2 regions of the Pseudoalteromonas sp. C2R02 genome follow, and region 2 is predicted to be linked to the other one. Evidence: riboswitches for the same ligand, from Rfam matches in the RefSeq annotation. Region 2 holds a riboswitch; the other holds the start of a gene.
The links. A riboswitch is a leader RNA that binds a small molecule or an ion and turns the genes downstream of it on or off. The one in region 2 is predicted to bind lysine.
Positions count from the first base shown of each region.

Region 1: another riboswitch for lysine. It lies ahead of dapA (4-hydroxy-tetrahydrodipicolinate synthase); the one in region 2 lies ahead of lysC (lysine-sensitive aspartokinase 3).

Region 1 is NZ_JAHKQC010000009.1:40,735-57,070, forward strand. It holds gene KO527_RS01530 (S8 family serine peptidase) at 1-860, opposite strand, end outside; gene KO527_RS01535 (ATP-binding protein) at 1,113-4,109, shown strand; gene KO527_RS01540 (PspC domain-containing protein) at 4,201-4,359, opposite strand; gene KO527_RS01545 (two-component regulator propeller domain-containing protein) at 4,529-7,666, opposite strand; gene KO527_RS01550 (S8 family peptidase) at 7,766-9,493, opposite strand; gene KO527_RS01555 (S8 family serine peptidase) at 10,224-12,053, shown strand; lysine riboswitch at 12,317-12,490, shown strand; gene dapA (4-hydroxy-tetrahydrodipicolinate synthase) at 12,616-13,500, shown strand; gene KO527_RS01565 (2,3,4,5-tetrahydropyridine-2,6-dicarboxylate N-succinyltransferase) at 13,535-14,275, shown strand; gene KO527_RS01570 (PLP-dependent decarboxylase) at 14,293-15,507, shown strand; gene KO527_RS01575 (succinylglutamate desuccinylase/aspartoacylase family protein) at 15,519-16,336, shown strand, end outside.
Region 2 is NZ_JAHKQC010000008.1:4,350-20,685, reverse strand. It holds gene KO527_RS00805 (response regulator) at 1-1,282, opposite strand, end outside; gene cysB (HTH-type transcriptional regulator CysB) at 1,438-2,415, shown strand; gene KO527_RS00795 (L-serine ammonia-lyase) at 2,498-3,874, opposite strand; gene KO527_RS00790 (CoA pyrophosphatase) at 4,002-4,595, opposite strand; gene pabB (aminodeoxychorismate synthase component I) at 5,188-6,570, opposite strand; gene KO527_RS00780 (fumarate hydratase) at 6,783-8,312, shown strand; gene KO527_RS00775 (S9 family peptidase) at 8,385-10,436, shown strand; gene nhaD (sodium:proton antiporter NhaD) at 10,810-12,066, shown strand; lysine riboswitch at 12,169-12,368, shown strand; gene lysC (lysine-sensitive aspartokinase 3) at 12,447-13,790, shown strand; gene KO527_RS00760 (4'-phosphopantetheinyl transferase superfamily protein) at 13,779-14,504, opposite strand; gene KO527_RS00755 (sodium-dependent transporter) at 14,606-15,928, shown strand; gene KO527_RS00750 (NAD(P)-dependent oxidoreductase) at 16,019-16,336, shown strand, end outside.

The DNA.
Region 1 (16,336 bases), on a different contig from region 2:
GCAACAACTACTACCACACCTGAATTACGGGCATTACAAATTGCTTCATGATATGCGTCATTACCTGTAAAACCATTATTAGTACAACTACCAGATACACTACCGCTACCACCAATAGACATATTAACAACAGCAGCTTCACCACGAGCTTGAACCTCAGAAGTTACCCAATCCAGTGCAGCTATGGTACTAGAGTTAGGACATGAACCTCGACTAGTACATATTTTACCTGCATGTAAAGTGACTTGAGATGCCATACCAACAACATCAATATCGTTATCTACAGCGCCGATTGTGCCACCTACATGTGTACCATGACCATGGTCGTCATCCCATGATTCATTACACCCTTTACCTTTACATTGTTCAAACGCCATACCATTGCCCATATTGGCAATCAAATCACTATGGTCAGAATCTAAGCCGGTATCAAGTACATAAACATGTACTCCAGCGCCTTCATTTGAATTAGCATCTGCGCCAGTACGTGCAATACCCCAAGGCATTACTTGAGCAGCCGGAGTCGTACCACCACCAGGTTTACCTCTATTTATTGTTTTTTCGCCATCAAACTCTACTGAAGCAACATGAGGGTTATTGCGTAATGCATCTAAGCGACCTTGTGTTACTGAGGCCGAAAAGCCAAAAAATGCACTACCATAAGCATGCTTTACAGCACCCACGCCCATACCCGCAGCTAGGTTTTTTGCATTGCTTTTATTTGCTTGATGTCCTGCAACTGCTAAATCAGATTTTAATTTTACAATCACATCTAATTTAGTATTGTTATTTGCTGCTACTGCAGAGCCCGCGCATAAAACTAATATGCTTGCTGCTAAGTGTTTTATTTGAAATTTCATATCTTGCCCTATTTTTATTTATTATTGATAAGTTCTAGTTGCAATTATTACTGCTCCATTGCAAATTACAGTTTTATCATGGGCGTAAATTAAAAATCCCCCTAGTAAATAAACGACAATTATTCGTCATTAAACGACTTTTCAAATAAATTATTCAAATATACGCGTTTCAAACATTGTTAACTTGATGTTAAAGATTCTATTGATATGCTAGCAACTCTAGCTAGATAAAAATGCCATGCTGAGGTTATATTGCCAATCACCATTTCAAAATTATTAATTGTTATTTTAATTAGCTGCATGTCTTTAGGTGTATTAAGCCAAGTATTAGCACAGCCACAAGCTATCTCTATTTTTATAACTGCGATTCAAGCTTTAACGTTTGGTTGTAGCTTAGCTTTATTAAACTTATTAAGGCTTAACTTTTCAAAGTCTGAAAAAATGTTTTGGCAATTTTGTTTATTAGCTATGGGTAGTAGTTTACTGTTAACTTTTATACCAACAGAAAGCTTTTCACCTAAAAATCAGCTTTTAGTAACTGATTATTTATATTTAGTATTTTATTTGTTTGCTTTAATCGCAATTGAAATTAATCCCAATTTAGGCTTAGTACCGGTCTCTAAAATTGCAATTGGTTTACTACCTAGAAGCATATTTGTCGTAGTCAGTTTTAGTTACTTTATTATCTTGCCAGCCAACTTTTCACAATCAGCCTATTTAACTTATTTGCCTTCTCACTATTTTTATTTATTAGTTGATTGTTTGCTGTTAGCCCAGCTTATTTACAACTTAAAGTATGCGCTTAATCAATATTGGCGTTGGGTGTATGCATGTTTTACTTTAGCAATAACATCATTAAGTATGAGTCATGGATTAGGGCTTTATAAACGACTTGATGCAACCCCAGCCGAAATATTAACTTGGCAGTATTTATTGATAGTAATGAGCTTAATTTGGATTTTAGCTGGGTGTTTATTATCTAAAGAACATTATCAAAGAAATATTAAAAGTAATAAATCGACTGCTTTTCCATTTTATAATCTAGTCTTTTTTATTGCTTTACCGCTTACCCATCTTATTGCTATAGATATAAAACCCAGCTTTATTGTTGATAATATAGGGCAAAGCATCTTAGTCATTTTATTAACCATAGCTGCATTTTGTTGGCTATATAGCGCTATTAAATCACAACAAAATACACAGATAAAAACCAATAAACAGTTAAACCAGCAACAAGAAATAAATCAGCATTTAATTTCTGAAATCTCTCGTTTGAGCGATGAAATTACTTACAGTGAAGAAAAAGCCATAGTGAGTTCATCAAATAATGCCATTTTAACCTGTAATATCTCAGGAAAAATTCTGAGCGCAAACCCTGCTGCAGTACAATTATTTCAGCGGCTTGAGGATGAATTACTACAATCCCATGCTGATATTTTATTTGCACCAAATGATGAAATAAAATTATTTTTTAACTTTCAGAGTAACTTACATACACTACAAAGAAACACGCAAGGTATTTCAAAAGAGTGTATTGCACTGCGATCAGATCAACATCAATTCCCCGCAAATGCAGCATTTCAATGGGCTGAACGTGCTGAACAACCCTTAGTAGTATTAACCTTTATTGATTTAACTTCCCGTAAGCTAGCTGAGCAAAAAAATCTAGAATCAAAAGACAATTTTATAGCCAATATCTCTCATGAGCTCAGAACACCACTGACGATTATCAATGGCATTATCGATCATCAATTGGAAGGTAGCCAAAATCAAAACGAAGTAACCGAACTCACCACAGCCAAACGTAACGGACTCAGGTTAGTTCGTATGGTTGAACAACTACTTGAACTTTCAAGGTTAGCTGATACACCGCCTTTAGAAAAATTAGCATATTCATTAAAGCCCTTAATGCAAATGCCACTTCAGTCATTTTCACGTTTAGCTAAACAAAGTGGTTTAGAGTTTGAATTTGATATTTGTGATGATACTTATATTGAATGTGACGCCCAAAGCTTTGAAAAAATCCTCTTTAACCTATTAGCTAATGCGATTAAATACACACCTAAAGGTGGCTCAGTTAAAGTCAGTGTATATAGTGAAAACAACGAAGTATTTATCAATATCATAGATACAGGTATAGGCATTAATGCCAATTTACACGATAAAATATTCCAACGTTTTCATCGTGCAGATGAAGTGATGAATAAATCCACTTTTGGTGTTGGTATCGGATTATCACTCGTTAATGAATTAGTTAAAGCGCATGGTTGGCGACTTAATTTGATCAGTGAAGAAGGTGCTGGTAGCCGCTTTACTTTAGTTATTCCCACAAGCCAACAAAAAGGTGCTCAAACAGATATACCACATAGCTTTTCAGAACAAGAAGTGGGCTCTTTAATTGTGCAACAACCTAAAGAGCAAATAACAAAAAATAAAAACTCACAACAAGTTGTACTGGTTATTGAAGATAATGCCGATATGCAAACACATATTAAACGTGTCATAGAGCAACAACATCATTGTATTTTGGCTGATAGCGGTGAAAGCGGCATTGAACTCGCCCTTTCTACCATTCCTGACATTATAGTATGTGATTTAATGCTGCCTGGCATTGATGGTTTTGCTACCTTGAGCGCATTAAAAGAGCATGAGCTCACTAATCATATTCCTGTTGTTATGCTCACTGCTAGAGGAGATTTAGATAGTCGGATTTCAGGATTTGAGCTTAAAGCCGATGAATATCTCAGTAAACCATTTAATCAGCAAGAATTGTTAGTACGCATTAATAGCTTAATAGAAAACCGTAAACAGCTTAAAACAATACATCAGGCTCATGCTAAAAAAGATCTGCAAAACAATAACAAAAAAGACACATTAGAAACGGCCATTGAACTATCAGCTGAGGTTGATATTTGCGAAACACAAACAGATAAGTTTTTAATAAAACTAGCAGAAGTCACTAGCCAGCTATATACCAATATGGATTTAGACATTCACTTGCTTGCTAAAGAACTAGCCGTAAGTGAACGCCAACTTCAAAGGAAACTAAAAACCTTACTGGATATTAGTCCAAATAATTACATCAAAGAGTTTAGATTAGAGAAAGCCAAAGAAAGATTAGTTAACGGAGAACAAATAGGTCAAGTTGCACTCGCAGTTGGTTTTACTTCTCAGACCTATTTTGGACGTTGTTTTAAAGAAAGTTTTGACTGCACGCCTAAGCAATATCAAAAGCAAAATAGTGAGTAAAAATGGTTATTATCACTCTATTTTAGATTTTCCTTTTTAATTTCTCCTTTATTTTTGTACCAAGGCATTAAAAAGTAACAGATTAGATAAATTAATAGACCACTACCCCAAATATAGTTGATGCAACAAATACAATTCTCACAAGTGTTGCATCAGTAGAGAAGTATTTTGCGATTCCGTCACATACACCTATAAGTATAGGTTCAGACCCTAATGCCATTTTCTTTTTAGTTTTTTTTGTCATATTCATATAGAAATCCTGTTCATAATTAATATTTAAATGAAAAAATCACTTTACCTATGATTCATATAATTACCTGCAGAATATCAGTGTCACATGTTGTTATCAATTTATTGATAGAACTAAATAAATATACTCTTTAAGATATAATCCTCTTTAAAATTAGATTGATAGAAAATCATTGATGTTTCACAGTCACTAGCTGTTTTATTTGTGTAATATCCTCTACAGCCACCAGCTGGTTATAATTAAATGGATACTCAATTGGCTGATAGATCCCCAGCCACTGGCTATTTTGAACATTATTAAGGGCAACTTCAGCAATAATGCTCGTATGATCCCAACTAAGCTCCTGTGGGCGCTCTCGATTAAATGGAAAGAAAGAATAACCAACAGTTAAACTGGCATTCTCTAAGGCAATATTATCTTGCTTGCCTGCTAAATTTTGCGCAAGTAAGCTCACATTATTATCTTTTTCAGATCCTATAATGGCAAAAATATCATCAGACCAACGTACAACTAAATCATCTTCAGCACATTTGTAACCTAAGTATTCAGCCACATTAACAAGTACGCGATCAGATGGGTTAGATTCTGATTTAACATTAATTAACATTAAAAACAGTCTAGGTAATAAAGACTGCTGTGCTGGGCTAATATTTTGATGTATTTGCGTCATTAATCGTGATGTTTGTTCAATATAAATATCTAAATAACGGCGACTTTTTGCACCCGTTAATTTATCTGATATCGCTGATGCTTCTAGCTTTTGATTTAGTGCGACCAGTTCAATATTTTGATTTTTAAACTCTTGGGTTTTTTCATAAACCTCACTTTTAAGCTTGAGCCTTTGCTGCTGCTCAACAACTAATTTTCGTGTCATTATTCGTGAGTACATTAGTAATAAAAGCGCAAGTAAGCTGGCATATAACACATACGCCCACCAAGTATTCCAAGGAGCTGGATGCACTTTTATTTTCAAATTAACATCCGCTTCACCCCATACACCAAAGTTATTTGCCGCACGTATTTGTAATTGATATTCACCCGCAGCTAAATTGGTGTAAGTTGCACGTCTTAATTTACCTGCTTCAATCCACTGCTTATCAAACCCTTGTAATCTATATTTAAATTGATTTGATTCAGGTGACGCAAAGTCTAATCCTGTATATTCGAATGCAATTAACTTATCAGTATAATCAAATTCTATTTTTTCTAATTGAGATAAAGGTTTATTAAATTTAAGTTTAGTATTGAGAGAATAGATATCTGTTAGCTGTACTTGCGGAGCATGTTGGTTTGAAAGCAACATATCAGGATCAAGCATGTTAAATCCTTTTGCACTGCCAAATAATAATTGATTGTTTTTAGTTTGCAATATTGCCTGAAAGTTATATTCTAAATCAAGTAAACCATGACTAATATTAAAGTGAACAAAACGTTTTTCATCCACAAAATATCGTGAAACGCCTTTATTGGTAATCATCCATAATGACCCACTATCATCCTCTGTCAAACCAAACACAGTACTCGTTTTCATGCCATGATTAATATTAATATGCTTAAATTCAGCAGTATTTTTTATTTTATTTTCAGCAACTAATAAATTCAAACCATTGGCTTCCGTGCCTATCCATAAGTTCTCTTTGCTATCTAAAAACAATGTCCAAGCAACATCACTACTTAAAGTATTCTTATTCTTGTGATCATGTTTAAAAACCTGAATATCTCCAGTTTTAGTATTCAGTTTATTCAAGCCTCCACCATCAGTTGCTAACCATAATATATGATTCTTATCAGGTAGAATTTGTAATATACGGTCAGTACTCAGTGCTATAGAGTGTGAACCTTTACTTGCTCGATAATGACTAAACCCTTCATCTTCGAAGCGATTTAACCCCCCATGATAGGTTGAGACCCAAATTACACCTTGGTTATCAACTTTAATATCTGTAATACTGTTTGCAGATAATGATCTTGGGTTATTATCATTTTGCTGATAGTGAGTTATTTGCTCCGTTTGTTTATTTATGCGAAAAATACCTGATGCACGTGTACCTAGCCAAATATAACTCCCATGATTCAAAATTGCCATTATCCTTTTGTCATTCAAATACTGGTTATACTTTGGCTGTTCAACGTTCAATGTCCTTAAATCAAGCACATTCACACCACCTCCATATGTTGCTATGAGCACTTGATTACTGTTTAACTGAGCAAATTTATGAATGCTGTTATTATTTAAACCACTTTTATTTTGTAAGGTGAACTGTTTAAATGTTGCAACATTAGGATCCCACCTATTAAGGCCTGAAAACGTGCCCAACCAAATCATTTTCCCTTTATCTTCAAAAATATTAAGAATGGTATTGTTAGATAAACTGTTAATATCGTTATTAGCATGAATAAAACTTTGAAACCCTTGTGTTTGCGCATTATATAAATTCAAACCTTTATCAGTCCCAACCCAAATACGATTATCACTATCCTGAAATAAGGTGGTTACTATATTACTTGCTAATGAATTATCTACATTAGAATTATGTTTAAAGTGGGTAAATGTTCCATTTAATGGCTGGTAACGGCTTAATCCTCCCTCGACTGTTCCAATCCAAATATTACCATCAATATCATGTAATAAAGCTCTGATTATATTACTTGGAATGCTATGTGGATTTTCATTATTATGAACTAATTTAGAGATTAACTTCCCTGATAAAGAATAAACATATATACCTTCGTTTTCTGTACCAACCCATAGTTGATTATTCACTTCAATTAATGCTCTTACACTCACATCAGTCAATTCACTGGCAATGTTTTTAATAACTTCAGTACCATGAATTAACTTATTTAACCCTTTTTCAGTGCCAATCCAAAGGTCACTCTGTGAGTCCTCAAAGAGTAAAGTGACATTATTATTACTAAGGGAGTTTTGTTTAGTATGCTCTACAAAACGCGCAAAACTATTACTGTTAGGTTGAAATAAGTTAAGCCCCCCTCCTCGTGTACCAATCCAAAGCTGACCTTGAGAATCAGTTAATAAGGAGCTTATGATGTTATGACTTAAAGAGTTTTTTTCATCTGGATTATGGTGGTATGAAACTAATTGATAACCATCAAAACGACTTAAACTTTCATGAGTCCCAAGCCAAATAAACCCATCTTGATCTTGTGTTATCGCACGAATTGATTGATGAGAAACATCTAAATTTGTCGGTAGCTTTTTAAAAAAATCAGGTTCAAACGCAGCTAAATTACAAACAAAAAAGAAGAGAAAAATAAAACTAGCAAAAAGTTTGAATTTCGAATTCATAAATAACAACTATGATAAGTAATAAAACTATCTTAACTAAAAACAATATAAAAAAAAGGCTGTCTTTTAAAGTTCAGCCTTAGAAGCAGAATTAATACTTTATTCTTGAGACACCCAACGGTTTACAGCAACCTCACTTTCGATAGAATCTCGCCAAATGAACCCCCCATCTCTCCAAATAAATCCACCATCAGTATTAGAGAAACCATCTCGCCAAATAAAGCCACCATCATTCCATGAATAGGCACTATCACGCCATATAAAACCACCATCACGCCAGATAAACCCGCCATCACCCCATGCAAAGTTATCACGCCAAATAAAACCACCATCGCGCCATATAAAACCGCCATCACGCCATATAAAGCCACCATCATTAAGCATTACGCCATTTTCGTCTACAATGTAAAACTCTCCATTTTCACTCATAGCTGCCGGGCCACCAAAATGCTGTTCTCCCGTTAAATCTTTTTGAATATCTAACGCCTGATTCGCACATTGCGTTTGCTGACTCTTTAAAGCTGACTGCGCATTAACTAAACCAGCACCTTGTTGAAAAACGCTATATGCCGGGGTACCGTCCTTTAAAACCGCTGGTTGCGCAGTAGTGACTAATCTACATTTCACATCATCAGGCGTTAATGTTGGATCATTACTTAACATCAAGGCGACTACACCAGTAACAACTGCTGTCGCTTGAGAAGTACCCGACATTGTAAAGTATTTATCTCCATCATGCGCTTCAGGATGGGATCTTGCCAAACGAGTGTTTGCAGGCAAAAGCCCTCTCATATGACCACCGGGGGCAACTAAATCAGGCTTTACAAAGCCTTCAACTGTAGGCCCAGCAGAAGAGAAGCTCGTTAGTTTATCATCACTCCTATCATCAGGTGTGTAGTTATCAGTCATAGCGCCCACAGTAATAATATATGGGTTATTGCCCGGCACACCAATTGACATAGGATCCGGCCCTTTATTACCTGCAGAAGCGACAACAACGATACCATTTTGCCATGCTTTCATTACCGCTTGATTTAATGGGTCATCCCAGTAGTAAGAACGTGGTGGACCACTAAATGACATATTCAATACTCGAATATTCAATCTGTCCTTGTATTGTAAAGCCCAATCTATACCACGAATAATATCTGCATAAGTGCCCTTACCTTCAAAGTCGAATGCTTTAATACCAACCATACGCGCATTTGGTGCTACACCCATAGGTTTGCCATGGATATCTAATTCACTATTACCAGCGATACTTGATACATGTGTGCCGTGACCGTTTATTTCATTATCATTATTTAAAGGTTTGTTATTAATAGCATCATAAGTACCGTAAGTTTTCTGTAAACCATATACATCAGATCTCAAACCATTCATTTGGCGTAACCCTGTATCTAAAAACGCCATTGTGATGCCAGCACCATAATTACTCGTTTGGTGCACGCTTGTTGCATTAACAATTTTATTTACAACAGAAACTTGCTCTAAAGAAGCTGAGGCAATCGAGCCACTAAGCTTTACAGCACTATTTTTAGTAACTTTAAAATCACCATACTCTTTTAAAGCTTTTAATTGTGAATCTGAAACTGTGACAGCATATGAATTAATGATAGATAGTTCGTGGCTAGGAGTTATACGCACTTTTTTTAATGCATTGTGTAAAACATCCATATTTTTAGCTTGTAATAAATATGACGCTTGTTGTTCATTTTTAATACCTAGATTGGTATCGTTATTTGTATAACTAACAACAGTGCCAATTAACAAAGATAATAGCCCTGTCGCTAAAATCGACTTTGCTTTTAAAGGTTGTACCCGCATATTTCACCCCTGGTTACTTTTAATCTTAAAGGTCTTCACATTTTTACTTATTCTTTAAATTCAAGAATGTTAATAAATGCGCACTTTAAATTTATTGTTTATCAAGTGCTAACTAGATTTAGCTTAATAATTGCACCAAATTTAACCTAACTAAGATTATGTTTCTGCTTTGGAACTTCATATGTCGCAAAATGACGAATAAAAGTCGTTTTTGTACTAAAAAGTAAGATTTTTGATTAACATTTACACTATAAATCAGTGATTTTTCAAAAAACCTATAGTTCAAAGCAATACTAGAACAAGTCAAAAAAATAACATTTTGCTTACACACCTAAAACTGATAATGCTGTAACAACCCAGTAATTGCAATACTTTCCTGCTAAACGCCACTAAGTATTAGAGTAATAACTCCTCATTAAATTACGTCTTTCACAAAAAAAGTAACAAAAAAGGTTTTTTTGTTACTTTTTTGCTAACTCTTAACTTGTTGATTTTAAAAAGAAGGCCTTTATTGCGTCGTTTTTGTACGAAAACCTGTCGGTAATTTACTAGCCGGTAAATTTTTAATTGTTAGTATCGATACATCAATAAGTGCTGACCACGGATAGCTGACTACGGATAAAGTCAATAATAAAAGCACTATTATAAGAAGCTCATTAGGGCTCACCAATACGAAAGAACAACGACAACATAGTTTATAAAAATAATAACGACCTTATTCGGAGTTAACATGAAAATTTCTAAATTCACTACATCAGTATTAGCATTAGCAGTAACAGCGGCTTTCAGTGCACAAGCAGCTGACGACCGTTTCATCATCAAAGTAGATAACAGCAAAAAAGGTGTTGTAAAAGCACTTGCAAAACAAATGGGCGGTGAACTAAAGCTAGACGGTAACGGTTTTGTTGCTGCTACTTTTACTGGTAAAGATTTATCTCAAGTTAAAGGGTTATTAAACAACCCACATATTGAGTTAATAGAAGAAGATGCACGCCGTATGCCTTTATCTATCTATAGCGATGATATGGGTAATGCTATGACACAACAGCTTACGCCATATGCTGTATACCAATCTCAAGCTAACCAAGTTGCATTTAATTCAAATGCTGGCATGAAAGTATGTGTTATCGATTCAGGTTTAGATCGTTCGAACCAAGATTTTGTTTGGGGCAACATTACAGGTTCGAACGATTCTGGCACTGGTAATTGGGATGAGCACGGCGGTCCACACGGTACTCATGTTGCAGGAACAATTGGTGCAGCTGATAACAATGTTGGTGTAGTAGGCATGGCACCTGGCGTTGATATGCATATTGTTAAAGTATTTAACGCTGAAGGCTGGGGTTACTCTTCTGACTTAGCGCATGCTGCTGATCAGTGTTCAGGTGCTGGCGCAAACATCATCAGCATGAGCTTAGGTGGTGGTGGTGCTAACAGCACTGAAGAAAACGCATTTAAAGCATTCACAGCAGCAGGTGGTTTAGTTGTTGCAGCTGCCGGTAACGATGGTAACTCAGTTCGTTCATACCCAGCAGGTTACCCTTCAGTAATGATGATCGGCGCAAACGATGCTGATAATAATATTGCTGATTTCTCACAATTCCCAAGCTGTGATGTAACAACAGGTAAAGGTCGTCGTGCAACGACGATAACTGATGAAACAGTGTGTGTTGAAGTAACAGCTGGCGGTGTAGATACGCTTTCAACATACCCTGCTGGCATGGCTACAAGTGCTTCTTTAAGTATTGATGGTACTGCAATGGCAACGTCATCAATGGAAAACTCTGGTAGCATTTACGGTAATACGTATTACATGGGCACAGCTGAAGCCACTGATTCTGGTGCTAACGGTAATGTGTGTGTGATTGACCGTGGTAATATTTCTTTCCATGACAAAGTACAAAACTGTGAAAACTCAGGTGCTGTAGGCGCGATCATTATAAATAATGAAGCTGGCATGTTATACGCTACATTAGGTGATACTAACGCAACATCAATTCCAGCTGTAGGTGCTGCATTTGAAGACCGCGCGGCAATTGTTGGTTCTACAAATGCAGATATCACAATTGGTACTTCTGATTACGGCTTTATGAGCGGTACTTCAATGGCTACTCCTGCAGTATCTGGTATGGCTGCATTATTATGGTCAAACCATACTGAGTGTACTGGTACTGAAATTCGCGATGCATTAAAAGCAACAGCACAAGACAGTGGCGCTTCAGGTAAAGATGTATACTTTGGTTACGGTATCGTAAAAATTGCATCAGCTGATGCATATTTAACTGCAAATGGTTGTGGTGGTGATGTAACGCCACCAACTGGTGGCGATATCACAGCAAGTGCAACTACTTCACGCTCTAAAGGTAAGAATAACGTAAACTTATCGTGGACTGGCGCTTCTACTTCAAGTGTTGAAATTTACCGTAACGATGCATTAAGAACAACAACTGCAAATGACGGTTCATTTACTGATAGCTTCAAAACTTCAGGTTCATTCACTTACAAAGTATGTGACCAAGGTAGCGATAACTGTTCTGCAGAAGTAACTGTTAACTTTTAATAAAATAACTTTCCCCTAAAGGTATTTTCACCGAAAGCGTCCAACTTATTTTAGTTGGGCGTTTTTTTATACCTAAAATCTTCCGTTTCTCTCCTTATTTATCACCGATTTAAAAATTTGTTATAACAAATAACAAAAAACCTCATTGACATGTAGACGTCTAAAATGTTTCAATTCACGCAATTACTGATTATTTAATTAATCATTAATTCCCCTATTCATAAGTTTATTGTTAAGTGAGCTTTCACTTTACGATAAATGATAGGGCTGGAAGAGGTGCGTTATTCAGGTAACAAGTTTTAGGAGAGCAAACTCCGATGAGAACTTGTGATGGGAATTAACGCCGAGAGATTTTTATTATTTGCTTTAATAAAATTTCGGGCGATTGGGTTGAATCCTAATTGACTGTCACCTAATGGTGGAGAGCTTCTGGTCTTAAAGAATTTAGGCTATTAGCCTTTTTCTTCTTAAGCCCATTGCTCTTCGAATTTAATATGTTCGATTGGTAATTACGGGCTCTCCTCCAAAACTACCACTCGAATATGATATGAGTTCGGTAGAGATGAACCAAAAATATAACTTAAATGACTATCCTTTATGGACTGCGCTAGTCACGCCTTTTGATGCTCAAGATAATATTGATTTTGCAACATTAGAAAATTTAGTTGCTGATCAGGTTGCTGCAAATAATGGCATTCTATTATTAGGCAGTACAGGTGAAGGCCTAGCACTTACTTTAGACGAACATAAATCTATTGTTGAATTTGTATGTCAATTACAACCAAATGTGCCTTTAATGGTCGCAGTCGGTGGCAGTAACTTAAAACAACAACAAGAATGGGTTTCATACTGTAATCAACTATCAATTGATTCATATTTACTCGGTTCTCCACTTTACGCTAAACCCGGCATTGTAGGCCAAACTCAATGGTTTGATGCTTTATTATCGACTGCTGATTTCCCTTGTATGATCTATAACGTACCAGGTCGAAGTGCTGTTGAAATAGAGCCTGAAGTGATTCAAAACTTATCTCATCACAAAAACTTATGGGCTATGAAAGAAGCCAGTGGTGACATTAGCAAATTTGAAAGTTTTAGAACTGCGGCTCCAGAATTATCTATTTTTAGCGGTGATGACGCCCTACTACCTTATTTCGCTCAAGCTGGCGCTAAAGGGTTAGTATCAGTTGCAGCAAATGCTTGGCCTGAACAAACGGCTGAATTTGTTCGTCGCGCATTGTTAGGTACATGCCCTAACCTTTTCCAAACATGGACTCAATCCGTAAATAGCTTATTTGCTGTCGCCAATCCAATTCCCGTAAAAGTATTAATGCAACAGCAAGGTCGGTTACCTTTAGCTGATTTAAGACCGCCATTAACACATCTTGAATTAACCGACTTTTCAGCAATAGAACACGCAAACTCAACAATTTTATCTTGGCAATAACAGAATTTTAGATTTAAAGAATAGGTATATAAAAATGAACTGGTTAGAACTTTTAAATAATTTAGAAAACGGCACTGTACGCGCGGCATCTCAAGACGAAAATGGTCAATGGCATGCCAATGTTGAAGTTAAAAAAGGTATTTTAGAAGCTTTTAAAAATGGCTCTAACATTGAATTTCCAGGTGGCTTTGTAGATAAAGATAACTTAGCACCACGTGGTTTTTCAGCGCAAGATAATGTACGTATGGTTCCTGGTGGTTCAAGTGTACGCCGTGGTGCTCATGTTGCATCAGGTACTATCATCATGCCACCAGCCTATGTGAATATTGGTGCTTATGTTGGTGCGGGCACTATGGTTGATAGTAACGTACTAGTTGGTTCGTGTGCACAAATAGGCGAAAACGTACATTTAAGTGCAGCTGTGCAAATTGGTGGCGTATTAGAGCCAATTGGAGCAAGCCCTGTGGTTGTTGAAGACGATGCATTTATTGGTGCTGGCTGTGTTTTAGTTGAAGGTGTTGTAGTTAAGAAAGGTGCTGTATTAGCGCCAGGTGTTCGCCTTTCAGCGACTATTCCAGTTTATGACTGTGTTAATGAGCGTGTATTAGATAAAGGCGAAGCCATTCCTGAAAATGCAATTGTAATTCCAGGTTCTCGTCCATCTTCTAGCGAATGGGGTAAAGCACAAGGTTTAAGCATGTCATGTGCATTAATCGTGAAATACCGCGATGAGCAAAGCGACGCATCTTTAGAGTTAGAAGATATTTTAAGATAAATGAAATTAGGATCATTATGAGTTTTTTGAGCACGCATATTCGCCAACATATCGATACCATCAGTAAAAATGAGCCTTACCCATTTTTTACTTATGATTTAGATGGTTTAGCTGAACATTTACAAAACCTAACTTCATCGGTCAGTGATGCAGGTATTAAGTTATGGTATGCAGTTAAAGCTAACCCGCTTTCTTCTATCATTAAAACTATAGATAAGTCTGGTTTTAATTTTGATGTTGCAAGCAGTGGTGAATTAAAACAAGTGCTCAAACAAGGTATAGATCCTAATCGTGTTCTTAATACTGGCCCAGCCAAAAGCAAACGCCAAATTAATGAGTTTATTAATTTAGGCGTGCGCACATTTGTTGCTGAGAGCCTTAACCAAGTAGCTTGGTTGAATGAAGAAGCTACAGCACAAGAAGTTGAGCTAAACATATTATTAAGAGTACAGCTACGCTGGCCTGAAGGTGAAAAAAATCCATTAGGTGGCGATAGCTTAACACCATTTGGTTTAGGGTGTGAGCAATGGCAAGCACTTAATATTGCTGATTACGCACAGCTGAACTTTACTGGTTTACATATTTTTCAGTGGGGCAATATGCTCAGCACTGAAAAACTCGCTGATTTATGGTCGCAAATGGTTGCACCTTTACAGCAATTAGCTACAGATTTAGGTTTTGAATTAAAAACGCTCGATTTAGGCGGTGGTTTAGGCATCCCTTATACCGAAGAAGATAAACAACTGCATTGGCCTGAGTTAATCGAAGCGCTGTGCCTTATCAAAAAAAATGCTGGTGTTGAACAACTTTGGATGGAGCTTGGTCGTTATGCAGTGGGTGAATACGGCTATTACACTAATCCTGTGGTCGAGCAAAAGCAAAACTACGGTGTAGACCAACTCATTATGGCTGGCGGTATTAACCACATTTTACGTCCAGCAGTGACATCTCAAGATTTCCCGGCATTATTATTAAGGGAATCTAATGCGCCTAGTAAATCATTTAATGTGCATGGACCCTTATGTACCGCACTAGATAGCTTAGGTGAGCATACTTTCGCAAGTGATATAAATGAAAATGACTGGCTGGTATTCAATCAATGTGGTGCTTACGGTTTTACTGAAAGCATGCCTTATTTTTTATGCCATGAACTTGCTGCAGAATATGTGATTGAAAATAATCAAACTCATTGTATTCGCCCAGCTCAACCCGCTCAAAGCTATTTGTATTAAGGTAATTGGTTATGACAACACAATTAACAAACCAAATCACACAAGAAGATATTCAAGTTGGTGAAATTGCTAATGGATTACCTTTAACGATCCCTGTTTATCGTATTAAAGGCGATGGCACAGGCCCAAAAGTGTATATTCAAGCCAATATGCACGGTGCAGAAGTACAAGGTAATGCTGTAATTTATCAGTTACTTGAGCAGTTAAAACAGTTGCATTTAACAGCTGATATCACTTTAGTGCCTTATGCAAATCCAATTGGCTGTAATCAAAAGTCAGGTGAATTCACTTTGGGTCGCTTTGATCCTATCACTGGTACTAATTGGAACCGCATGTACCAAGACAATAGCCATTTAGTAAATGAGTTTGCAAATAAACACTTAGATAGTGATATCGAAACTATTAAAAGCGAATTTAGACAATCACTGATATCTGAAGTAGATAAAATATTAGATGGTCCTGCTTATGCCATTACTACAGGTAAACGCATTGCATTAAACTTACAAAAATTAGCGCATCAAGCTGATATCGTACTTGATTTACATACAGGGCCAATCTCAAGTAAACATTTATATTGTCCTGAATATGCAAAATCTAGTGCAAGCTATTTTGATATTCCACATGTACTTATGATCCCTAATGATTTTGATGGTGCAATGGATGAAGCAAACTTTTGCCCTTGGTGGAACCTAACAGAAACATTTGCAACTTTAGGGAAAGATTTCCCAGTTGCAGTAGAAGCTTTTACAGTTGAATTGGGTTCTCAAGAGCTAATTGATCTGAAAGAAGCGAAGCACGATGCTAACAGTATTTTAAGTTATTTAACTTA
Region 2 (16,336 bases):
ATAGTTCTGATTGTTCTATACCTATCGTCTGCTCGATAATGTTTTTTATTTCATTATTTTCAATGTGTTTTTCAATAAATGCAATTTCTGAGATTAAAAACGGTTTTAATTTATCCGGGTGGCTTGATAAATTTTGTAATAAGTTAATGATCCCAGTCAAATTACTATCACTTTTATCAAGTAAATATTTAAGTAATAGTTGATGTAGTTCAACGGCTGTTTTTAATTGAATATTATTAGGATAATTTTTTGTGATTGTCCTATAAACTGCATTATATTCTTTTGGCGCTCGTCTTGATAAAGCGCCAAAAGAGCCAAGTTGAACCATACAGATTACTTGTAATGTATTAATGAAATCATCTGGCAATATTTTTATAGAGCTTCGGCCTAATAAAAGTACCTTTTTAAAAGCGGAATATGCAGTTTCAATCTCTAGGTATCTTAGTGCTAAATAACCTAATTGCCTTTGCCTTATTAGTGAGTTCGGGGAAATTTCTATGGCTGTTTTTAATAAATTAAAAGCTTGTTCATAATCACCTAAATTACAATAAGTTTCCCCTAACAAATCATATGCAGCGAGCGCGTATTTATTTTTACAAATAATCCGCTCTGATAAATCTTTTACTTTTGGTAACATACCTAAACCGGCGTAAGATTTTGCTAAGCCCATAAGTGCCCAGTTCAGTTCCTTTTGTTCAATCACACTGTTATAAATATTAGCCGCTTTTGCATACTGACCCGACTTTAATAGAATATCGCCTTTTATTTTGGTACAAGGCATTGCTGCGCGTTTATTTTTTAATGGCAGCACATCGCATAAAGAGAGGGCTTGATTTGGTTTGTTTTTATTTAAACTAGCATAGATAGGCTGTAATAATTGGTTTTGCTTCATTAATTTATCTAATCGTGCTTTTAACGAATTACGCGTAAAAGGTTTTGCTAAATAATCATCAGGTCTGTATTCAAGCGCTCCCATAACCAAGTCCATTGCGGTTTCGCCGGTGATCAATACAAAAATAGTATCAGCTTTAAGTAAATTTCTATGATTTAATTCTTCTAGCAATTGCAACCCGCTTAAACCTTCGCCTAAGTTATAATCAACGAGTATCATTTTATGATAATGTTCGGCGTATATTTCAAGCGCATCCTCAGCATTTGTACAGGTATCTACATGGCGTGCGCCAAAGCTTTCTACCATATTTTTAAGTGATAACCTAAACTCTGAGAAGTCATCAATTATTAAAAAAGAAATGTCAGAATATCTGTTGAGTGAATTGTTCATATTGTCGTATAAAATCTTAACATAGTTTAAATTTAGGTGTATTTAGTTAAAGTTTAAAGGGAATGCATAAATAATTGCAAAATAATCAATTTAGAACTTGGAATAATAAGCACAAAGGATTATAACTATAAGTAATAACAAGAGAATTAAATATAATGAAATTACAGCAATTAAAATACATCGTTGAAGTACTAAATAATAACCTAAATGTTTCTGCAACAGCTGAAAATTTGTATACATCTCAACCTGGGATCTCTAAACAAGTACGTATGCTTGAAGATGAATTAGGTGTACAAATTTTTGGAAGAAGCGGCAAGCACTTAACGCACGTCACTTCTGCTGGTAAAGAGATTATTAATTTAGCTCGAGAAATCCACTCAAAAGTTGAAAGCATTAAAGCGGTTGCTAATGAGCATACTTTACCAGATCAAGGTAAGTTAAATATTGCTACGACACATACGCAAGCAAGATATGCACTGCCTCAAGTGATTCAGGGTTTTATGCAAAAATTTCCAAAAGTATCTTTGCATATGCATCAAGGAACACCAACACAGATATCAGAAGCCGCAGCCAGGGGCGATGCAGACTTTGCAATTGCAACTGAAGCACTTCATCTTTATTCTGACTTAGTAATGTTGCCATGTTATCACTGGACACGAAGTATTGTTGTAGCTAAAACTCATCCATTAGCTAAAAAACGCCATAATTTAACGATTGAAGATATCGCACAATATCCTCTGATCACTTATGTTTTTGGCTTTACCGGTCGCTCTGAGCTTGATAAAGCCTTTAATGAGCAAGGTTTAGAACCTCATATTGTATTTACAGCAACAGATGCGGATGTGATTAAAACTTATGTGCGTTTAGGTTTAGGTGTTGGTGTTGTTGCATCTATGGCAATAGATCAAGTGACAGATACTGATTTAGTATGTATTAATGCAAGCCATTTATTTGCTGCTAGTACAACAAAAATAGGATTTAGGAAAGGCACTTTCTTACGTACTTATATGTATGACTTTATTGAGCGATTTGCACCACATCTAACAAAAGAGTTAGTTGAACGAGCAAGTTTACTAAGAAATCAAGATGAAGTGGATGCCTTGTTTAAAAATATAGAATTACCTGTCAGATAACTTATTACTGGGGTCAGAACCAATAAAAAAGGCTTGAATTATCAAGCCTTTTTTAATTTATGTCCTGACTAGTAATGAAAAGCTAACACTCAATAATATTTACTGCTAGTCCACCTCGAGCGGTTTCTTTATATTTAGTTTTCATATCATTACCTGTATCTAACATGGTTTTGATTACTTTATCTAAGGATACCTTTTGTTCACCAGAACCGCGAAGCGCTAATCGAGCAGCATTGATTGCTTTTACTGAACCCATTGCATTCCTTTCGATACAAGGAACCTGTACAAGGCCGCCAACTGGGTCGCAGGTTAAACCTAAATTATGTTCCATACCAATTTCAGCAGCGTTTTCAACATGCTCTACATTGCCACCCATGATTTCAGCAAGTGCACCAGCTGCCATTGAACATGCAACACCGACTTCACCTTGACATCCTACTTCTGCGCCAGATATTGAAGCATTCTTTTTATATAAAATGCCAATAGCAGCTGCTGTTAATAAATAACGGGTTGCGATATCACGATCAACGGTTTTAATGAATTTATTATAATACATCAAAACAGCAGGCAGAATTCCAGCTGCACCATTAGTGGGAGCAGTCACAACACGACCCCCTGCAGCATTTTCTTCATTAACAGCCATTGCAAATAAATCAACCCAGTCCATAGCTCGCAGTGGATCATCATTACTTTCTACATTTATTTGTAGATATAAACTTGGTGCACGACGTTTAACTTTTAAGCCACCAGGTAAAATACCTTCAGTCTCAATGCCTTTAGTGATACAAGCTTCCATCACTAGCCAGATATTATAAAGTTCATCCTTTATTTCATCGACAGACCTAAGGGTTTTTTCATTAGCCATCATCAGTGTCGATACGCTATAGCCTTGTTCTTTACATAAAGAAACAAGTTGATCTGCTGAATCAAATAGAAATGGCGCAGGTTGTTCTTCACGTTTTGCTAATTCAAGTTGTTTTTGGTTATCGAAATCTTCTTCTAAGACAATAAATCCGCCGCCAATAGAGTAGTAGACTTGGCTATGGATCTGAGTTTCTCCATCAAAAGCAACTAGCTCCATCGCATTAGAGTGCTTAGGTAACGTTTTTCTTCTATGAAATACCACTGCACCTTTCTTAGGGAACTTCACAGGGAATGTTTGATCAAGATGGATTATTTCATCTTGTTCAATTTTTGCTAAAATTTCAGGTACTTTATCTGTATCTATCGTATCAGGATTAAAACCAGCCAGCCCTAAAATGACTGCTTTACCAGAGCCATGACCGATACCTGTTTGACCTAAAGAACCAAATAACTCTACTTTTACTTCTGTAACTTTGCTAATCAAATTTTGTTGTTGTAATGATTTAACAAATAAGCGTGATGCACGCATAGGTCCCACTGTGTGAGAAGATGACGGACCTATTCCAATGCTAAACATATCGAATGCACTGATCATAAAAATTCTCTTAATACCTAGAACGGATTAATAATTATAACGTATTAAAATTAATTATATTCATATAAACCGATTGTATTTATTTATCAATATCATAAAAAATATTAAAGAAAAGAATCGGGATATATTACACAGAAGGTAAAATAACGTTTTTATTACTAGGAGTAACTTGTTTAATTAGATTTAAAATAATTTGTGCTGTCGCGCCCCACAGAAGCCCATAATCTGTCATAAATCCCTTCAAAACAACTTGTTGTTGATTTCTAGTGAAGTTAAGATCTATCCAATTATCACTTTGGCTTAATTGGTTGAAGGGAATGAAAAAAGTATCAGATACCTCAGATGTTTGAGGGCTTAAAGTTAAATTAGCGTTTATTTCTCCAACATATGGTTTTATTTCAAAACCTGTTAGCGTCCAGTAGCTATTCATTTGTCCAATTAAATTAATTTCATGTTCTGGGATCCCGAGTTCTTCTTTGGTTTCTCTAAATGCTGTCGCTTTAAGCGAGGTGTCTTGTTGTTCAAACTTACCGCCAGGAAAACAAATTTGGCCTGGATGATGTTTTAAATAACTTGGGCGCTTACATAACAATACATGTAGTTTTCCTTCAATATCACAAAGCGGAACAAGCACAGAGCTTTTAACCGCATTATGTGGGTATCCATGATCGCCTACTAAAGCATTTAGTTGAAACTGAGGTATAAACTTATGAATGTTCACATAACTCCTTAATCCTATATGAAATTAAATTATGAACTCTAAAATTAGTATCACATATTCGTAAGCTAAATGTAATGCGGGAATCAATATTAGGGCTTAGGCTTAGATAATAAAAGCTAATAAGCAGCAATTATAGTTTAAATGCCACTGAGTACTGGTAATATTTAAGTACTTTCTCAAATAATTCTGGATATTTAGCATCAGCTATTGAATCGGCAACTATGCCGCCGCCAGCCCAGCAGTTATACCAATTGTATTAATTAACTTCCCATTCAGCGGGAGTTAAAAGCGCTTTAGACAAGGCAAATAATTGAAGCCATAGTTATTCTATTTAAAAATTATTTAACGCTGTATAAATCGCTTTTAAACCCGCCTTACAGGAGCCTCTGGGGATTTACACTTCGTTGTTATGTTATCTTTTAAGGGAATAACCATTACTGCGATAACATGCCTAGAATTGAAAATCCCCAAAGACTCTGAGTAGGAACTTACTTAATACAATTGGTATTAATGTGATTAGAGTCTTTATCGCATACTAAAGTACGTATGGTAATGCTAGTATCCATATTGCCACAAGCACTATGTAACTAAATTAATTTACAGTAGTTTCAGCCTTCATATCACTGAGGACTGGCAATATTTTATGCACTTTATCAAAGGTTTCTTGATATTCAGCATCAGGTGTAGAATCGGCTACAATGCCGCCGCCAGCCCAACAATGAATTTGCTTAGATTCTTTATCACATATTAAAGTACGAATGGTAATGCTGGTATCCATGTTTCCACAGGCACTTATATATCCGATCGACCCACAGTATATAGAACGTCTATGAGGTTCGAGTTCTTCAATAATCTGCATAGCGCGTATTTTAGGGGCACCAGTGATAGAACCGCCAGGGAATGCTGCTTCTAATTGATCTATAGCTGTTTTCCCATCTGCTAATTGTGCTGTAACAGTACTCACTAAGTGGTGAACAGCAGCAAAACTCTCTATTTGAAAGATAGCCGGAACCTTCACGCTGCCAGGGGAGGCGACCTTTCCTAAATCATTACGCAATAAGTCAACTATCATCACATTCTCTGCGCGATCTTTTTCAGAGTTTTCAAGCTTAAGTGCATTATTGTGATCAATAACAGGATCATTACTTCTTGGTAATGTGCCTTTAATAGGCTTAGTTTCAATGAATCTATCTTTGATTTGAATAAAACGCTCAGGAGACACTGACAAAATACTACCTTTAGGGTGATTTATGTAGGCGGAAAAAGGCGCTTTGTTTTCTTCTCTCAGTTTTAAATAAGCCTGCCAAGGTTCACCTTTATACTGGGCACTGAACCTTTGGGCTAAATTGATTTGATAGCAATCACCAGATTTTAGATAATCTTGCACGCAATTAAAGTTTTTAGTGTATTGGCTTTTACTCATATTAGCTTGCCATTGTGAAGCCAATTGAAAACGCTCTACTTGATCAGGTGTGTCTGACAATAAAAGTGATTCATATAAATCAAAGCGATTAAAATCAGGCTGGGATATAAAAAACCACTTGTTAGTTTTGTGATCAAAGATAAGTGCATCAGGATATAGACCGACAGCCATATCTGGTAATGAGATATCATCAATTGAATTATTGTCAATATTTTCTATATATCGCCCTAAATCATATGAAAAATGTCCTAATAAACCGCCACTAAAAGGCAAATCATAAGGCGCCTTTAGGGATGAAAAACTTTGTAAATGTGTTTTAAGTAATTCAAAAGGCGAAGATAGACATAATTTATTATTGACAAAACATTTACCATTACGCGCTTCAATTGTTTTCAGTGGACTGAAAGCAATCACATCAAATCGATTGTTAATGTGCTTAGGATTGGCTGAATCTAAAAAAACGGCCCAAGGCTGTGCACTAAATCGCGAAAAAACTTCACAGCTTGTATCTGAGATGTGTATTTCTCTGCAGATTAATTGTTCTTTATTCATTAACAGTCTTTTACTTTAAATATATAGCGTAAATAAGATGGAGGGGTATTATACTGATAGAAGTAAAAGATGCGAGTTTAGTCTCTTGCGCTTTTGTCATTAATTAATTTCAAAGAGATTTTTCTAAAATTTATTACACCTTGGCCTAAGTTAAGTTAAAATATAGAAAATTGAAAAACAAGCCACCGTCACTGGCCAACAAAGGATACAGTATGACCATTATTCGTCAGCAAGATTTAATCGATAGTATTGAAGACGCTTTACAATATATCTCTTTTTACCACCCTTTAGATTTTGTTCAAGCACTTGAAAAAGCATATCACCGTGAAGAAAGTAAAGCGGCAAAAGATGCGATAGCACAAATTTTGATTAACTCTCGTATGTCAGCTGAAGGTAAACGTCCATTATGTCAAGATACTGGCATAGTAACGTGTTTTGTAAAAGTAGGCATGGATGTTAAATGGGATAAAACTGATTTAACAGTTCAGCAAATGGTTGATGAAGGTACACGTCGCGCATATTTAAATCCTGATAATCCGTTACGTGCATCTATCGTTTCAGATCCTGCTGGCGCACGTAAAAATACAAAAGATAATACACCATCTGTTGTTCATGTAGATTTAGTGGCGGGTTCTGAAGTAGAAGTAATGATCGCTGCTAAAGGTGGCGGTTCAGAAAATAAAACTAAAATGGTTATGCTTAACCCTTCAGATGATGTTGCAGCTTGGGTTGAAAAAACATTACCAACTATGGGCGCAGGTTGGTGTCCACCAGGTATGTTAGGTATAGGCATTGGCGGTACTGCTGAAAAAGCAGCGGTATTGGCAAAAGAGTCATTAATGGATCCGGTTGATATTCATGAGCTTATGGAGCGTGGTGCACAAACAACTGAAGAAGAAATGCGTTTAGATATTTTTGAACGTGCAAATAAACTAGGTATAGGCGCACAAGGCCTTGGTGGTTTAACGACAGTTGTAGATATTAAAATCAAAACAGCACCAACACATGCTGCTTCAAAACCCGTTGTGATGATCCCTAACTGTGCAGCTACGCGTCATGTACATTTCACTTTAGATGGTTCAGGTGCAGCTGATTTAAAAGCACCTAAATTAGAAGATTGGCCTGAAGTGACTTTTGAAGTAGGTGAAGATACGCGCCGTGTTAATTTAGACACATTAACGAAGGAAGATACCCAAGAATGGAAAATGGGTGAAACAGTACTGCTATCAGGTACCATTTTAACAGGTCGTGATGCAGCGCATAAACGTTTACAAGATATGATCAATTCTGGTGAAGGTTTACCTGAAGGCGTAGATTTTGATAATAAATTTATCTATTACGTAGGTCCAGTTGATGCGGTTGGCGATGAAGCTGTAGGTCCTGCTGGTCCTACAACTGCAACACGCATGGATAAATTTACTGACTTAATGCTAGAGAAAACGGGCATTGTTGGCATGATAGGTAAAGCGGAACGTGGTCCTGCAACAGTTGAGTCTATTAAGCAAAACAAATCAGTTTACTTAATGGCTGTAGGCGGCGCCGCTTACTTAGTATCTAAGGCAATCAAAAAAGCACGTGTTGTTGCATTTGAAGACTTAGGTATGGAAGCTATTTATGAGTTTGAAGTTGAAGACATGCCAGTTACAGTGGCTGTAGATAGTGAAGGCTCTAATGCGCATACTCAAGGCCCTGCAATTTGGAAGGCTAAAATTGAAGAGTTAGACTCTAAACTTAAGTCTTAATTTAAGATTTAATATATGAAAAATAAAAGCGCTACGGCGCTTTTATTTTATGCGAAATAAAAAGGGATAAAAATGAAAAAAGTATTCGCTTTATCACTGCTTGCTGGCTCAGTTGTAACTGTTGCTCAGGCACAAGAAACAACAAAAGAAGCATTCACAGTTGAAACGTTAAACTCATTAAATTCTGTTCATAGTATGAGTGTTTCTCCTGATGGTTCTAAGTTAGTTTATGCTTTAAAAACACAATCAGGCAGTGATTTATATTTAAAAGATTTAGCATCTAATACAAAAGATAAAAAGCTAACATCGCATCCTGCAACAGAATCAGATGTCACTTGGACTAATGACAATAACAGTATTTTATTTTTAGCTAATAGAACTGAGTCGACTCAGGTTTGGCAATTAAAATTAAATGGTGGCGAAGCACAAGCTTTGACTGATTTAGCGTTAAGTGTAAATGGCTATAAGCTGTCACCTGATAATAAAAAGTTAGCACTGGCTTTAGAAGTATTCCCAACGTGTCAAACAATTCAATGTTCTGTTGATAAAAAGCATGAACTTGAAAATGTAAAACACACAGCAAAAGTGTATAAACAATTACCTGTACGTCATTGGGACACTTGGAAAACTGAATTTAGAAGCCATATATTTGTTGCAGATATATCAGCTAAAGCAGCAGTTCAAGCATCAGATATAACACCTGACTGGGATACAGATATTCCTGCCAAACCTTTTGCAGGCATGGAAGAGGTGACTTTTACACAAGATAGTTTAAATGTTGTATTTTCAGCTAAAGCGCCAAGTAAAGATCAAGCTTGGACAACAAACTATGATTTATTCAAAGTATCGATTGAAGGTGGCGAAGTTGAAAATTTGACTGCAGAGAATAAAGCATGGGATTCACAACCTGCATTTTCTGCTGATGGACGTTTTATGGTTTATCTCGCCATGAAAAAACAAGGTTTTGAAGCAGATAAATTCTCTTTAATGCTAAAAGATTTAAAAACCTCAGAATTAAAAGAAATCGCGCCTCTTTGGGATCGTAGTGTTTCAAGCTTTACTTTTGCCCCAAATAATCGTGCTGTATATGTTGTAGCACAAGATGTAGGTCAAAAAAGTATTTATGAGATCAGTACTAATTTTGGTGATGTGAGAAAAATATACTCAGATGGTAGTGCTGGAGACTTACATTTAGCGGGCAATAAAATAATATTTAGTCGCCATGCTTTGAATTCGCCAAAAAATATATTCTCAATTAACCGTGATGGTTCTGATTTACATCAGTTAACGGATATTAATAAAGATACATTAGCTAATGTTCAATTTGGTGAGTTTGAACAGTTTAACTTCCCTGGTTGGAATGATGAAAAAGTGCATGGTTATTTTGTTAAACCATGGAACTTTGATGCAGAGAAAGTTCAGCAAGGTGAAAAGTATCCAATCGCATTTTTAGTACACGGTGGCCCTCAGGGATCATTTGGTAATTTATTTAGTTCTCGTTGGAATGCACAATTATGGGCGGCGCAAGGGTATGGCGTTGTGATGATAGACTTCCATGGTTCAACGGGTTACGGACAAGATTTTACTGATTCAATCTCAAGAGATTGGGGTGGTAAACCTTTAGAAGACTTACAAAAAGGTTTTGAGTTCATCACAAAACAACAAACTTGGTTAGATGCTGATAATGCATGTGCATTAGGGGCTTCTTACGGTGGTTATATGATGAATTGGATAGCTGGTAATTGGACAGACGGTTTTAACTGTTTAATCAATCATGCGGGCTTATTTGATATGGATAGCTTTTATCAAAGTACTGAAGAACTTTGGTTTCCAGAGCATGATATGGGCGGCGCATTTTGGGCTGATACCCAAGATTATAAGAAATTCAATCCAGCTTCTTTTACTAAAAACTGGAAAACACCTATGTTAGTGATCCACGGCTTGAAAGATTACCGTGTACCATATGCTCAAGGCTTAGGAGCTTATACAACTTTACAACGTATGGGCATTGAGTCTAAATTGGTTATTTATCCAGATGAAAATCACTGGATCTTAAATAAAGATAATAGAGTTCATTGGTACGGTGAAGTTTTTGACTGGATGAAGAAACATACTCAAAAATAATCATTGAATAATTCAAACATAATAATTCCAAAACCAATCTAAGTTTATTAGGTTGGTTTTTTTGTATAGTTATAACACAGTTATATTTGATATATACAACTGAAATATTTTACACTTGTCGTGCATGAACTTCCTATTTTTTTGTTTTTTCTACTCTTTTTAGTTATTAACTAACCGCGTTATGTCTGGTTTCTTTTAAATTTAACTTAAACTTTTAATAAATATTCACCTTAATCTCATATATATCTTTTATAAGTTTTTAGCCTTAATCTAGATCAAAAAGGCGCATAGTTTTATATGAATTTAAGTGTTAGACTGCGCGCCAAATTTGTACCCCATTTTTTTCATTATTTTGTAAAAGGTTAAAAACCCAATGGTTACTGGCATCATATTGGCTCTGGTCGCAATCGCATTTTTATTAATTGTGATTGAAGATATTATTCATGTTAATAAAGCAAAAACAACATTATTTTTTGGTACTTTATGTTGGATTATTGCATTTATCTCACCTATTAACGGTCAAACCACTGAAACAGTACAGCATCAGTTAGACCATAATATTTTGGAAATAGCGACCTTATGGTTATTTTTAATGTCAGCCATGACATTTGTTGCTTATTTAAACTCAAAGGGTTTTATACAAAACTTGGTACATAGAGTGATGCCAAAGAAAATCACTGAAAGAAAGTTGATGTTTTTAATCGGTTTAGCAGCTTTCTTATTCTCTTCTATATCAGATAATATTACTGCAACACTTATTTCTCTTGCTGTTGTTCTTTCACTCAAGTTAGAAGCTAAAAAACGTATCAAGTACGCAACTTTAATTATCTTTGCCGTAAATTCGGGCGGAGTATCATTGATCACAGGCGATGTAACAACATTAATGATATTCCTAGCTGACAAAGTAACAATAGGGCATTTACTTTTATTAGTCGTGCCATCAGCTTTCAGTGTACTGATTTTAGCGGGGTTACTGTCATTGAACATGAATGGTACTTTAACATTTGAGGCGCAATCACATAGAAGAATAGAAAAAACAGATATTACAATTGCGGTAATATTTTTATCTACTATTACTGCAACTTTGCTTTTAAGTGTAATGTATCAAGTGCCGCCTGTTCTGACTTTCTTATTTGGTTTATCTTTAATGTTTTTAGTTGCACAATTTTTAATGCGTAAGAAAGATGTGAATAAAAAAATCATCGATTATATACGTGAAATTGAATACGATACTTTACTATTTTTTGTAGGTGTTTTATTACTTGTTGGTGCAATGAAAGAAGTTGGGGTATTAAATCAGTTTACGCATTTATATGAAATTTTAGCACCTGAGTATGCAAATTACTTAATGGGAATTTTATCTGCAGCAGTTGATAATGTGCCATTAACCGCGGCATTATTAAAAGCTGATATCGCGATGGATCCAAGACAATGGCTTGCATTTACTTATGCTACAGGTGTGGGCGGTTCTATGCTAATTATTGGTTCAGCAGCCGGTATTATTGCTATGAGCAAAATTAAGGAGCTTACATTCCTAAGTTATTTGAAAATGAGCTTCTATTTATTAATCGCATATACAGTAGGTTACACTGGTGCATATTTAGCCGGATTTTTAATGCCAAACGTTTAATTTAATTTCAGCCAAATTAATTATTGACAGCTAGACGTCTAAAATGTAAATTTCAAGTCCCTACTATTTGGTAGGGTTTTATTTGAAGCATTTTAAGCTTCAAATAACAGAAGAGGAGCGAAAGCCAGGTATATTAGTGTGAGGAGCGGTATCCAGAGATCACTAATGAGGGGGACTTTCGCCGAGAGAAATGATTTCGCCGTGAAATTGTTTTTCGGTTTTTGAGGCTGAATCCTCAAAAATTGTCACCGAGTATTAAAGCTTAAATTTAAGTTTTAATAAGGTGGAGAGCTTCTGGCTGAGACATTTTATAGCCTTAATACTTTTAGTATCTAGATTTTAGTCCTGCCAAGTTCTCCTTATAAGTATTAGGAGATCCCATGAATTCATCTTATGTTGTAGCAAAATTTGGTGGCACAAGTGTTGCCGATTTCGACGCGATGAGCCGTTGCGCTCAAATTATTCAAAACAACTCACAAGTGCGCTTAGTTGCAGTGAGTGCCAGTGCGGGTGTAACCAATCATTTAGTTGCATTATGCCAAAATAATTTAACTCAGATTGAGCGTAATAAACACGTTACACAAGTATGTGACATTCAAAACTCTATATTGAAAAATATCACTTTAGATTCAGATTTAGCGGATGGTTTTAACCAAACGCTTAATTTATTTCAAGAGCTTGCTCAAAATGATAATCCAAGTGAAAAAAACAAAGATGCATTATTAAGCTTTGGTGAAAGGTTATCATCATATTTATTTACTCAAGTTTTACGAGGGTTGGATATCAATGCAGTACGTTTTGACGCAAGAGATGTACTTAAAACTGATAGTCAGCATGGTAAAGCAATACCTAATATTTCAGCAACAAAAGATGCCGCATTAACAGATTTATGTCCTTTACTAGAATCTCAAGTGGTTGTTACACAAGGATTCATAGGTTCAGATAATCAGGGCAATACCACAACTTTGGGGCGTGGCGGTTCTGATTATAGTGCAGCTTTATTTGCTGAGGCAATTGATGCTTCTGCGATACATATTTGGACTGATGTTGTTGGTATTTTCTCTACAGATCCTAGACTGTGTGTTAAAGCAACGCCGATCGCTAAATTGAGTTTTGATGAAGCTGCTGAAATGGCAACTTTTGGTGCTAAAGTACTTCATCCTGCAACTATTTTGCCAGCAAGTCGGGCGGGTATACCTGTATTTGTAGGCTCAAGTCGTGAGCCTAATGAAGGTGGTACTTGGATTGAAAAAGAAAAAACAATACATAGTGGCATTCGTGCTGTTACACAACGTAAAAATCAAATTTTATTAACGTTAAAAAGCCCTGAAATGTTATTGGCGAGCGGTTTTTTAGCAAAAGTATTTACGATTTTAGCGCAATATAATATTTCAGTTGATTTAGTAACGACTTCGGAAATAAGTGTTGCACTTACACTAGATAATGCGCCAAATGCCAGTCGTCCTGAATTAGATCAAGCATGCTTAGACTTACTTTCTGAATTTTGTCATGTGACAGTTGAAAATAACCTAACGCTTATCGCTTTAATTGGTTCTCAAATTCAATTACAGCAACAGGAAGTTAATTTGATGCAAGTATTATCTGATTTTGACATTCGTATGATCTGCCACGGTGCAAGTAAACATAATCTATGTTTTTTAGTTGAGCAATCTCGTTCAGATCATATTGTTCAATCAATCCATAGTAGATTGTTAGAGGCTTAAAGGCATATTTATGGTTTTGAGAACAACATTATTTAATGGCGTGTTATTTATCAAGGTAATATCAAAACCATCATAATGACATGATGCTGTATATAATTGACGTTTTTGGATTTCTTCAAAAACGTTTTTACTTAATAATTGCGATATGGGTAATCGAATCGTTTTGGCAAGTGCCTCTTTTAAAGTCCAAATCCTATAAAAAATAGTATGGGGCTGATTTGCAGTTGAAATAAGCTGCACTTCATTTTCATGATAAAAATGATTAGCTAATTTTATAAATGACCGCTTTTGATTGATATGCTCTAAATCTACGCCAAATGATTGGCTTATCTGACTTAGCGCTACACAAACCATGCCTTTACTATGGGAAATGGAGATAGATATCGGCAAAGGTTTATTATTATAAAGTACTTCTAAACGACTGAGTTGTTGATTGAACTTAGTTTCTATTTGAGTAAATTCACAGTTTATTATAGTGGTTATTAATTTTTTTATAATATAACGGCTAGCTAAGTACTCTTGTTTTGCAGAATACTTTTTTCGTTTATCGATAGTGGAAATTTCAAATTCTGAAAATATTTTTTCATAGGGAAACTTATCAATCTCAACTTGTTGTGATGATAAAATGAATAGGTTTATTCCTGAGCTTAGGATCTTTTTATCTTGTTTATTTTCTATTTTAAGTTCATTTTTAAAAAAGGGACTAAATATCATGGTTCCTGTCTTATGTTACTTGCTATATAGGCCGATAAGCCTGTAAAATTCGATTCTGTTGGCATGCATGATACATAATAATAATAAGAGATAATAATAAAATGGCAGAATTACGTGATGGCTTTCAAAGTCGTTTAGGTTTTGTACTGGCAGCGGCCGGCGCAGCTGTTGGACTTGGCAATATTTGGGGTTTCCCTACTCAAGCTGCAAATCATGGTGGTGGTGCTTTTCTACTGGTATATTTTCTTGTTATTTTTCTGCTTGCCTTACCTGCACTGTATACCGAATTATATTTAGGGCACAGTGCGCAAGCCAACCCAGTCGAGGCCTTAAAACAAGCATGTAAAGAAAACTCAGAAAACATGGGCGCTGCAGCTGGATATATCGGCTTATCAGGTGCAATTGTTATGTTGAGTTTTTATTCAATTGTAGCTGGTTGGATGCTTGCATATAGTTTAGAACCTATAGCAACTTTACTTAACTTTACGCAAGTGAGTGAGTTTCTAAAAGGTGACTCAACGCTACGTAACTTTATTTTCACACCTTTCATGCTGGTATTAAGTGCCAGTATCATTCTAAAAGGAGTGAAGTCGGGTATTGAAACTTGGTCGCGCAGATTAATGCCTTTACTTTTAATATTGCTGGTTTTACTTATTGCTTATATTGCCACGTTAGATGGTGCAATGGCCGGTTTTAGTGCCTATTTAAAGCCTGATTTTAATCAGATCACTGATCCTGAACTTATAATCGCAGCTATGGGCCAAGCGTTTTTCTCGTTATCACTTGGTGTTGGCTGTATGATGATTTATGGTTCATATCTCAAACCTGATGCTAATTTACCTAAACTTACTTTATCGGTTGCCTTATTAGATACCAGCGTGGCGTTTCTTGCTGGCCTATTAATAATCCCTGCGTTATATGTGGCTCAAAGTCATGGTGTAGATGTATTTCAAAATGGAAAACTAATTGGTGAAGGGCAGTTGATCTTTGCTGTTTTACCAGAATTATTCAGCTCTATGGGCCAAGTTGGTTTGTATGTTGGTTTTATCTTTTTTGTTTTAATGTCAATTGCATCTATCACCTCAACAATTTCTTCAACTGAAATCCCAGTAGCCTTTTTAGTTGAAAATAAAAACGTTTCTAGAAAAAAAGCAACATGGTTAGTGACACTTATAATTTTTGTTGCATCTAGCATCATTATTTTAAATTTTGATTGGTTATTTGGTTTAGTGATCCAAGTATTTACCCAGTATCAGCTGCCATTAATGGGACTGTTTTATTTTATAACTGTTGGCTGGTTATGGAAAAGAGGCAATAAGTTATTAGCGGTTTCAAAAGGGCTTCATTATTGGTTTGCACAGTATGTACGCTACGTTTGTCCAATATTAATGACCGCAGTTTTTGCTAATGTAGCATTCAAATAATAAATATTAATTAATGAAATTCTAAAACCGTTTGTCTTTTTAAACAGATAAATGGTTTTTCGTATAAGTGCTTAATAAAAAGGTAAAAAAATGTCAACTAAAGTCGCTTTTATCGGTTTAGGTGTTATGGGATATCCTATGGCTGGCCATTTGAAAAATGCAGGTTTTGACGTAACTGTATTTAACAGAACTGAAACCAAAGCAAAAAAGTGGGTTGAACAATATGGTGGCGCTATGGCATCTACCCCATCTGAAGCTGCGTTTGAAGCGGAGTTTGTTTTTGTATGTGTTGGTAATGATGATGATTTACGTGAAGTAGCACTGGGATCATCAGGCGTGCTTGCGGGTTTGGCCCAAGGGAGTATTTTAGTTGATCATACTACGACATCAGCCGAGGTTGCCAGAGAA